DNA from 4 places in the Streptomyces sp. NBC_01465 genome. Region 3 is predicted to be linked to each of the others. Evidence: riboswitches for the same ligand, from Rfam matches in the RefSeq annotation. Region 3 holds a riboswitch; each other region holds the start of a gene.
The links. A riboswitch is a leader RNA that binds a small molecule or an ion and turns the genes downstream of it on or off. The one in region 3 is predicted to bind cyclic di-AMP.
Positions count from the first base shown of each region.

Region 1: another riboswitch for cyclic di-AMP. It lies ahead of OG707_RS20765 (M23 family metallopeptidase); the one in region 3 lies ahead of OG707_RS30690 (M23 family metallopeptidase).
Region 2: another riboswitch for cyclic di-AMP. It lies ahead of OG707_RS24255 (transglycosylase family protein); the one in region 3 lies ahead of OG707_RS30690 (M23 family metallopeptidase).
Region 4: another riboswitch for cyclic di-AMP. It lies ahead of OG707_RS15140 (C40 family peptidase); the one in region 3 lies ahead of OG707_RS30690 (M23 family metallopeptidase).

Region 1 covers NZ_CP109467.1:4,402,811-4,404,971, reverse strand. The annotation lists gene OG707_RS20770 (aldo/keto reductase) at 1-103, opposite strand, end outside; gene OG707_RS20765 (M23 family metallopeptidase) at 221-1,267, opposite strand; cyclic di-AMP (ydaO/yuaA leader) riboswitch at 1,279-1,412, opposite strand; gene OG707_RS20760 (PP2C family protein-serine/threonine phosphatase) at 1,637-2,161, opposite strand, start outside.
Region 2 covers NZ_CP109467.1:5,115,378-5,117,538, reverse strand. The annotation lists gene eno (phosphopyruvate hydratase) at 1-226, opposite strand, end outside; gene OG707_RS24255 (transglycosylase family protein) at 409-1,152, opposite strand; cyclic di-AMP (ydaO/yuaA leader) riboswitch at 1,157-1,304, opposite strand; gene OG707_RS24250 (transglycosylase family protein) at 1,568-2,161, opposite strand, start outside.
Region 3 covers NZ_CP109467.1:6,514,326-6,516,486, forward strand. The annotation lists gene OG707_RS30685 (M16 family metallopeptidase) at 1-1,043, shown strand, start outside; cyclic di-AMP (ydaO/yuaA leader) riboswitch at 1,239-1,397, shown strand; gene OG707_RS30690 (M23 family metallopeptidase) at 1,411-2,161, shown strand, end outside.
Region 4 covers NZ_CP109467.1:3,242,929-3,245,089, reverse strand. The annotation lists gene OG707_RS15140 (C40 family peptidase) at 1-1,019, opposite strand, end outside; cyclic di-AMP (ydaO/yuaA leader) riboswitch at 1,028-1,174, opposite strand; gene pcrA (DNA helicase PcrA) at 1,452-2,161, shown strand, end outside.

The DNA of each region.
Region 1 (2,161 bases), 2.1 Mb from region 3:
CGAAGGACTGCGCCTCGTCGGCGGTCCAGCCGAAGACGTTGCCGCCGAGGGCGAGCGGGAAGACGGAGAGGTCGGACGATCCGAGCGTACGGAGAGAAGTCATGGGTTGATCAACCTCCGCCCCGGTCCGCCTATTCCGTTCCGGGTACACCAAAACCGGCAGCCCTGGCGTCGGGGGGGGGTTGCCGCCAGGACTGCCGGTGTCTTTGGGGGTGCGGGATCAGGGGTTGATGCCGCGGGCCTGCAGCCAGGCCATCGGGTCGATCGGGTCGCCGCCGCCCGGCCGGACCTCGAGGTGGAGGTGCGGGCCGGTGACGTTGCCGGTGGCGCCGACGCGGCCGATGACGTCGCCCGTGGTGACCTTCTGCCCGGCGCTGACGTTCAGCGAGGACTGGTGGCAGAACCACAGCTCCGTACCGTCGTCGAGGACGATCACGGTGCGGTAGCCGTACGAGCCGGACCAGCCCGCCGACTTGACCGTGCCGCTGTGGACGGCCTTGATCGGGGTGCCGGTGGGAGCCGCGAAGTCCAGACCCGTGTGGTAGCCGGAGGACCACATCGAACCGGCGTCGCCGAAGTGCGAGGTGAGGGTGTACGAGGCGACGGGCAGCGAGTAGCTGGCGGCCAGCTTCGCGAGGCGCTCGGCCTCCGCCTTCTTCGCCGCCTCTTCGGCGGCCTTCTTCTTGGCGGCGGCCTCCTTGGCGGCGGCCGCGTCCTGCTTCTTCTTCGCCTCGGCGGCGGCCTTCTCGGCGGCCGCCTTCTCTGCGGCGGCTTGAGCCTCGGCGTCCGCGCCGGCCTGCTGCTGCTCGGCCTGCTGCAGGATCCGGGCGCGCAGCGTCTCGCCGGCGTCCGTGGTGCCCTGGCCGGAGGAGCTGGTGGTGAGGCCCGCGGTGGAGAGGGGCGTGGTGTTCGTTTCCGTACCCGAAGCGGAGTCCGGGGCGATGTCCGCCTTGATGACTTCCGGCAGGTGGTCGGTGACCGAGGCCGGGAGGTCGGGCAGGGATATGGAGACCGGGGCCTTGCCCTCGGCGCTGGCTATGCCGCCGGCGCCGACTGCCGCGATGACGCCGACACCCAACACCGTGGAGCTGCGGGCGAGTCCGCCGCGCTGCTTGGCGACACGGTGTCTGCCGCGGACCGGACGGACGGAGTCCTCGGTGGGGTTCCACTCGTCCCAGGTCTCGCCGCCACCGTCACCTCCGAAGCCGAACGCGTCACGGTCATTCGGGACATAAAGGGCTTCAGGGGCAGGGTTGTTGGACGCCACGGAGGCGTGCTCCTTTCCTTCCTTCTCGCCTACCGGGTTAGCTGACGGGTTCGGAGCAGGAAGGTCTCCTACGGGCCAGGTTCAGCCCGATTCACCCCAATTGGTGGTTCCCCGGTTCCCTTGCGGAATTCGGCGCATGCGCACGGTGCCGTCTCTTGCGACGGCTGGGACGACCGCGCTGCGTTATCGAACGTTAATAGACGCGGGGGCCTGATTCCAAGCCGTTCCGACTGATCGTTAACGCCTTTGGCCTGGACTTAACGGGACAGAAGGCCTTGAAACATGTCGACTTGCCAGTCCCAATCGAAACCCCTGTTTTCTGACAGTGCATCAAATGTTATGCAGTTGCTTGTCTGGGTCGTCCTTCGATTACGGACTGTGCCGGACGATGTCCACGGTCAGCCGCCGCTCCGGCTGACCGTCCCCCGGCCGCCCCACCGCGAGCAGCGCCATGTCGTCCGTCGACCCGCCCCCCGTGTGCAGCCGTACGTCGTCGGTGAGCGCGTCCAGAAGCGCGTCGGGCCCGGGGAAGATCCGCCCGCGCAGCCGCCCGACCGGGTCGTAGAAGACCCCGGCCTTGTCCCGCGCCTCCGAAAGCCCGTCCGTGTAGAACAGCAGCGTCGACCCGGCCGGCAGCGGCCAGGTGTCGGCGCGGTCGGGCCAGCTCCCCAACTCGGCCATCCCCAGCGGCAGTGCGGGGCTGGTCGGCGCGAGCGCGTCCAGCGCCCCGTCGGCGTGCAGCATCAGCGGCTCGGGGTGCCCGCGGTTGACCAGCCGTACGACACCGAGCCCCCGCGGGATCTCCCCGAGCACCGCCGTCGTGAACCCCTCGAAGGCGTCGAGCCCGTCGCGCCGTCTCCCCTCCCGCGCCAGCGCCCGCTCCAGCCGCAGCGC
Region 2 (2,161 bases), 1.4 Mb from region 3:
GCTCGATGACGGCGAGGACGGCCTTCTCGACACCCTTGCCCTGGTAGCGGTTGGGGTCGCCGTCACGAAGCTCGATGGCCTCGAAGGCACCGGTGGAGGCGCCGGACGGAACGGCAGCACGACCCGTGCTGCCGTCGTCGAGGCCGACCTCGACCTCGACCGTGGGGTTGCCTCGGGAGTCCAGGATTTCCCGGGCTACGACGACGTCGATGGACGGCACGAGCATCTCCTTATGGGATGTGACGCTAGGTGGTGCAAGTTCGCTTTGGCCTTGCGACAAGAGCCTAACCGGCTGGCGGGGTTCGGCCAGCCGTGCGACCGGCTACTGGACAGTAGTAACGCAAAAAGCCCCGACCCGGCGCAAACGGGGGGAGTCGCGCCGGGCCGGGGAGCTCTGAGGAGCGGGGATCAGCTCAGGTGGAGCTGCTGACCCGGGTAGATCAGGTCGGCGTCCTTGACGATGTCGCCGTTGAGCTTGAACAGCTTCTGCCAGGTCGTGTCGTGAGCCTCGGCGATCTTGCTGAGGGTGTCGCCGGACTTGACCTTGTACTCGCCGTCGCCCTTCTCGTACGAGGACGAGGCGGAGGAGGAGGTCGAGGGCGCCGGGGTCTCCGCGGCGGGGGCCTGGGCGGCCTCGTCCGAGGAAGAGTCGTCCGACGTGCTCGCGGAGGAGCCGGAGTCGGTCGAGTAGGAGTTGTCGGACGAGGACGAGTCGCTGGAGGACTGGTCGCTCGAGGACGAGCTGCCGGAGTCGGTGCTGACGCCCGGGTCGACACCGTCGTTGCTCAGGTTGCCGGCGCCGGCACAGGCCCAGGCACCCGGGCCCTGCAGGGCGAGCAGCTTCTCGGCGGTGGCGATCTGCTGGTCCTTGGTGGCGAGGTCGGCGCGCTCGGCGTACTGCGTACCACCGGCGGCGGCCCAGCTGGACTGGGAGAACTGCAGGCCACCGTAGTAGCCGTTGCCCGTGTTGATGGACCAGTCGCCACCGGACTCGCACTGGGCGACGGCGTCCCAGGTGGAGACGGAGGCGGCGGAGGCCGAGGTGGCGCCGATCAGGGGAGCGGCGATCGCGGCACCGGTGATGCCGGCGAGCGTGGCGAAACGGACGGCCTTCGACGGGCGACGGTGCTTGGACTTGCTGGAAAGCAGCATGCGGAAATCTCCTCACCGACGCCTACGAGGTGAGCTGTCGGGTTCGGGCCAATGAGTTGCCCGGCCGAGCGTCCTAGCGCTCGGCTTAACCCCAAGCCGGTCTCCCGGCACTTACCTGGGTCCCCCGCTCCTGCCTACGGCGCTTTACGCGTCGAGTAATCCCAGCGACCGACGGCAGGATTCGGCGTGACGGTCGTTGGTGCTCGCTTTGACGAGCGGCTTAGACCGTAAACACACGTCGCCCCGATGTTCAAAGACGAACATCGGGGCGAAACTCCACCTGTTGCACACAGGGAACACACATTTACGCAGGTGGGGGACGGCGTGATCGGGTGGGGAGAACGAGGCGCGCGCGAAGAGTGACGAGACCCTTGTCTCACTTGGATAAAAGCGGACAGAAGGGGGTCAAGTACCCCTACTTTTCGCCCAGAACAAGGCTCTGGCCAGGAACGATGAGGTCCGGGTCCGCTCCGACCGTCTTCTGGTTGGCGGCGTAGAGCGCCGGCCAGCCGCCCTGAATGTCGTGTGCGTCCGCAATGGCCCAGAGGTTGTCGCCGGAGCGGACCGTGTAGCTGCCCTCGGTGGCGTCGGAGCGCTCCGGGGTCTCGCCGCGGGAGGCCTTGGAGCTGTCCGTACGGCCGCTGGTGTCCTCGCTGCCGCGGTGCTTGCCCGTACCGGCGCCGGTGTCCTTGCCCGCGTCCTCGCTCTTGTCCGCACCCGTACCGGCGTCGTCGCTCGCGCTCGCCGAGGGGGTGGGCGAGGCCGTGTCCGACGGGGTCGCCGAGGGCGAGGGGGTCGCGGAGGGGGTCGCCGTGTCCGAGGGGGTCTCGGTCGCCGAGGGCGTCGGGGTCGCGGTGTCCTCCGCGCCGGGGTCGACCGACGGTGTGGCCGAGGAGCCGGAGTTGTACTCCTTCGCGAGGCCGGAGATGCCCGCGCAGCTCGCCCAGGGCTTCGTGCCCTCCGCGGCGAGGATCTTCTCGGCCACCGCGATCTGCTGGGCGCGGCTGGC
Region 3 (2,161 bases):
CCGTCTCCCGGCTGCCGAAGGGGCTCGGCCTGCTCGCCGAGGCACTGCGCGCACCGGCCTTCGCCGACGGCGAGATCAGCCGGCTCGTACGCAACCGCCTCGACGAGATCCCGCACGAGCAGGCCAACCCGGGCCGCCGCGCCGCCAAGCAGCTCTCCAAGGAGCTCTTCCCGGCGACCCTGCGCATGTCGCGCCCCCGCCAGGGCACCGAGGAGACGGTGTCGAACATCGACGCCGCCGGGGTCCGCGCCTTCTACGACGCCCATGTGCGCCCCGCCACGACCACGGCCGTGGTCGTCGGTGACCTCACCGGCGTCGACCTGGACGCGCTGCTCGCCGAGACCCTCGGCGACTGGACCGGCAACACCGCGGCCCCGCGCCCGGCCCCGCCGATCACCGCCGACGACACGGGCCGCGTGATCGTCGTGGACCGCCCCGGCGCCGTACAGACCCAGCTGCTGATCGGCCGGATCGGCGCCGACCGGCACGACCGCGTCTGGCCCGCCCAGGTGCTCGGTACGTACTGCCTCGGCGGCACCCTCACCTCGCGTCTGGACCGCGTCCTGCGCGAGGAGAAGGGCTACACCTACGGCGTCCGGGCCTTCGGCCAGGTGATGCGCTCCGCCGCCGACGGCAGCGGCGCCGCGATGCTCGCCATCAGCGGCTCGGTGGACACGGAGTCCACTGGACCGGCGCTGGAGGACCTCTGGAAGGTGCTGCGCACGCTCGCCGCCGAGGGGCTCACCGACGCGGAGCGCGAGACCGCCGTACAGAACCTGGTGGGTGTCGCCCCGCTGAAGTTCGAGACGGCGGCGGCGGTCGCGGGCACGCTCGCCGACCAGGTCGAGCAGCACCTTCCCGACGACTTCCAGGCGCAGTTGTACGCGCGGCTGGCGGAGACCGGGACGGTCGAGGCCACGGCCGCGGTCGTCAACGCCTTCCCCGAGGACCGCCTCGTCACGGTCCTGGTCGGGGACGCGGCGAAGATCGCGGAGCCCGTCAGGCAGCTGGGCATCGGCGAAGTGACCGTCGTCACGGGCTGATTGACGGACAGGGGCAAAAGGGACCTCGGCGGCCGGGCGGCCGCCGAGGTTCTCCCTTTTGTCCGGTTTGTTCTGTGGTTGCCTGGATGTCCTGTGGCGTGCGCTACAAAACAAGCTGTCTGTTTGGTTCCGGTAAGCGGGAGCGTTTAGCGTCGATTTCGCTGTTCGTCGTACGTAAGCCGCATCCGCGGCCCCGGACAGTGATCGCCGAGTCCCCGTCAGGCGCGAGCCTGGGGAGCCGGGGACCCACTCAGTCCCTGGGGTGAATCGGGCCCAGCCGCAAGGCGCACGCCCGTAGGAGACCTTCCTGCTCCGAACCCGTCAGCTAACCCGGTAGGCGAGAAGGAAGGAAAGGACCAGCCCCTTCATGGCGTTCGCCCGCCCTACCGGTAAGCACCGTGCCCCGAACCGTCTGACGCGCAGGACCGCGACCTTCGCCGGTGCCGCCGCCCTCGCCACGACCGGCGTCGTCGGAACCCTGGCCGCCCCGGCCATGGCCGCCGAAGCCGCGGCCCCCGCCGTGGACACCACCGGCCTCACCCAGACCATCGTGATCGGCGACTCCCTCGCCGCGCACGTCGACGCCCAGGCCGCCGCGCAGAAGCACGAGGCCGCCACGGCCAAGGCCGCCGCGAAGGCCAAGGCGGAAGCCAAGGCGAAGGCCGAGGCCAAGGCCAAGAAGGCACGCGAAGCCAAGGCGAAGGCCGAGGCCAAGGCGAAGCAGGAGCGCGAGGCCAAGGAGCGCGCCGCCCGCGAGGCCGAGCGCAAGCGCCTGAACGCCTACGTCGCGCCCATAACGGGCTCCTACGTCTCCACCGGCTACAAGACCGGCGGCAGCCTCTGGTCCTCCGGCAGCCACACCGGCATCGACTTCCACGCCGCGTCGGGCACCTCGGTCCACGCCGTCGGCGCCGGCACCGTCGTCGAGGCCGGCTGGGGCGGCGCGTACGGCAACAACGTCGTCATCAAGATGAACGACGGCACGTACACGCAGTACGGCCACCTCTCGTCCATCGGCGTCTCGGTCGGCTCCGCCGTCACCTCCGGCCAGCAGATAGGCCTCTCCGGCGCCACCGGCAACGTCACCGGCCCGCACCTGCACTTCGAGGCCCGTACGA
Region 4 (2,161 bases), 3.3 Mb from region 3:
ACATGGCTGATGTCGTCGTAGAAGAAGACCAGGTCACCGGGTTGCAGATCCGCCGTCGCGACGCGCGTGCCGACCTTCACCTGGTCCCAGGTGGTGCGCGGCAGGTCGATGCCGGCGGCCTTCCAGGCGGCCTGGGTGAGGCCCGAGCAGTCGTAGGAGCTGGGGCCCGTCGCGCCCCAGACGTACGGCTTGCCCATCTGCGCGCGGGCGAAATCGAGGACCTTGGCGGCCTTCGCCGCGTACGAGCTGGAGGACGAGGAAGAGGAGGACGAGCCCGAACTGGCTTCCTTCTTCGCGGCCTCCGCCTTCGCCGCCTTCTCCGCCGCGGCCTGCTTGGCCGCCAGGTCGGCGGCCTTCTTCGCCGCCGCCTCCTGTCGCGCCTTCTCCAGTGCCGCCAGCCGCGCCTTCTCCTCGGCCGTCAGCTTCGAGAGCAGCTCGCGCGTCTCGGCGAGCTTCGACTGCACCTGCTGTTTGGTCGCCTTCAGATCGGCCTGCGACGTGGTGAGCGTCTCCAACTGCTCGGTCGCCTCGGCCCGTTCCTTCGCCGCCGCCTTCTGCTGCTTGGTGTAGTCGTCGACCGCGTGCGTCTGCTGCGCCGACAACTGCTTCATCAGCTGGTTCTGGTCGAAGTACGACTGCGGGTCGCTGGCCAGGAGCATCGTCGCGGTGGAGGCGAGATTGCCGCCCCGGTACTGCGCGGCCGCGTACTGCCCCAGCTCGCGCCGCGAGTCGTTCAGCTGCTGGGTGCGCTGGGCGACGGCGTCCAGGAGCCGGTCGACCTTCTTGCGCTGCTGAGCGGTGGACTCCTTCGCGGCGTCGTACCTCTGCGTCTCGGTGCCGGCCTGCCGGTACAGGTCGTCGACCTTCTTCTGTACGTCCTCGATGCTCGGCTTCGGCTGCACGGGCGCGGCCTGCGCGCTCTGTGCGAGCAGCGAGACGGAGGCGAGGGCGGCGGTGGTGATGCCGACTGCGGGAGCCGTGGCCCGTATTCGGGTACGCGGCTTGCGGTGGTCTGCCAAGGCAGGCGTGTTCCTTCCGTGGACCGCCTACCGGGTTAGCTGTCGGGTTCGGGCTGTCGGAAGGCCGCCCTACGGTCCTGGGGGGTACGGACCGATTCACCCCGGTGGTGCTTGGTGGGTCCCCGGCTCCAACTGCCGTACGGCAGAGCGGACTCGGCGCGGCGGCGCGCTCCGGCGCGGGTCGCCGGTGGGGGCACGGCCACCTGACGGAGCACGGTAGCCAACCCCTGGGGCGGGTGGGAAGCCTGATGTTCGATATGCCCGATACATTTTCGTGACCTCTCGGGACCGGACGTAAAGGCACGCGTCAGGTGTACGCACCGGTGCGGTCGGTAACGGAACGTGATGGGGGTGGTGCGGTTCCCGTCTACGGGGCCCTCGCTGCCGATCCCTGCCCGGACTGTCAGTCGTGCGGCCTAGACTCGGTAGACGATGAGCAGCCTCTTTGACGACAGCTTCCTGGCGAACCTCCAGCCCACCGAGGACGCGCCCCCGCCCCCCGAGGAGCACGCTCCGGAGGAGGAGGTCCCCGCCGACCTCTTCGGCGGAGCCTTCGACGGGCCGCCCCGCGACGCGTACTACCGCGACGGCGCCCCCCGCCCCGCCGTGGACCCCGCCGCGCTCCTGGACGGCCTGAACACCGAGCAGCGCGCCGCCGTCGTGCACTCGGGGTCCCCGCTGCTCATCGTGGCCGGCGCCGGCTCCGGCAAGACCCGCGTGCTGACGCACCGCATCGGGCATCTGCTGGGCGCCCGTGGCGTCCACCCCGGCCAGATCCTCGCGATCACCTTCACCAACAAGGCCGCTGGTGAGATGAAGGAGCGCGTGGAAGGGCTCATCGGCCCGCGCGCAGGCGCCATGTGGGTGCTGACCTTCCACAGCGCCTGCGTCCGCATCCTGCGCCGCGAGTCGAAGAAGCTCGGTTTCACGTCGTCCTTCTCGATCTACGATGCCGCCGACTCCAAGCGGCTGATGGCCCTGGTCTGCCGCGATCTGGACCTGGACCCCAAGCGGTTCCCGCCCAAGTCCTTCAGCGCCAAGATCTCCAACCTCAAGAACGAGCTCATCGACGAGGAGACCTTCGCGGGGACGGCCGCCGACGGCTTCGAGAAGACGCTCGCCGAGGCGTACCGGATGTACCA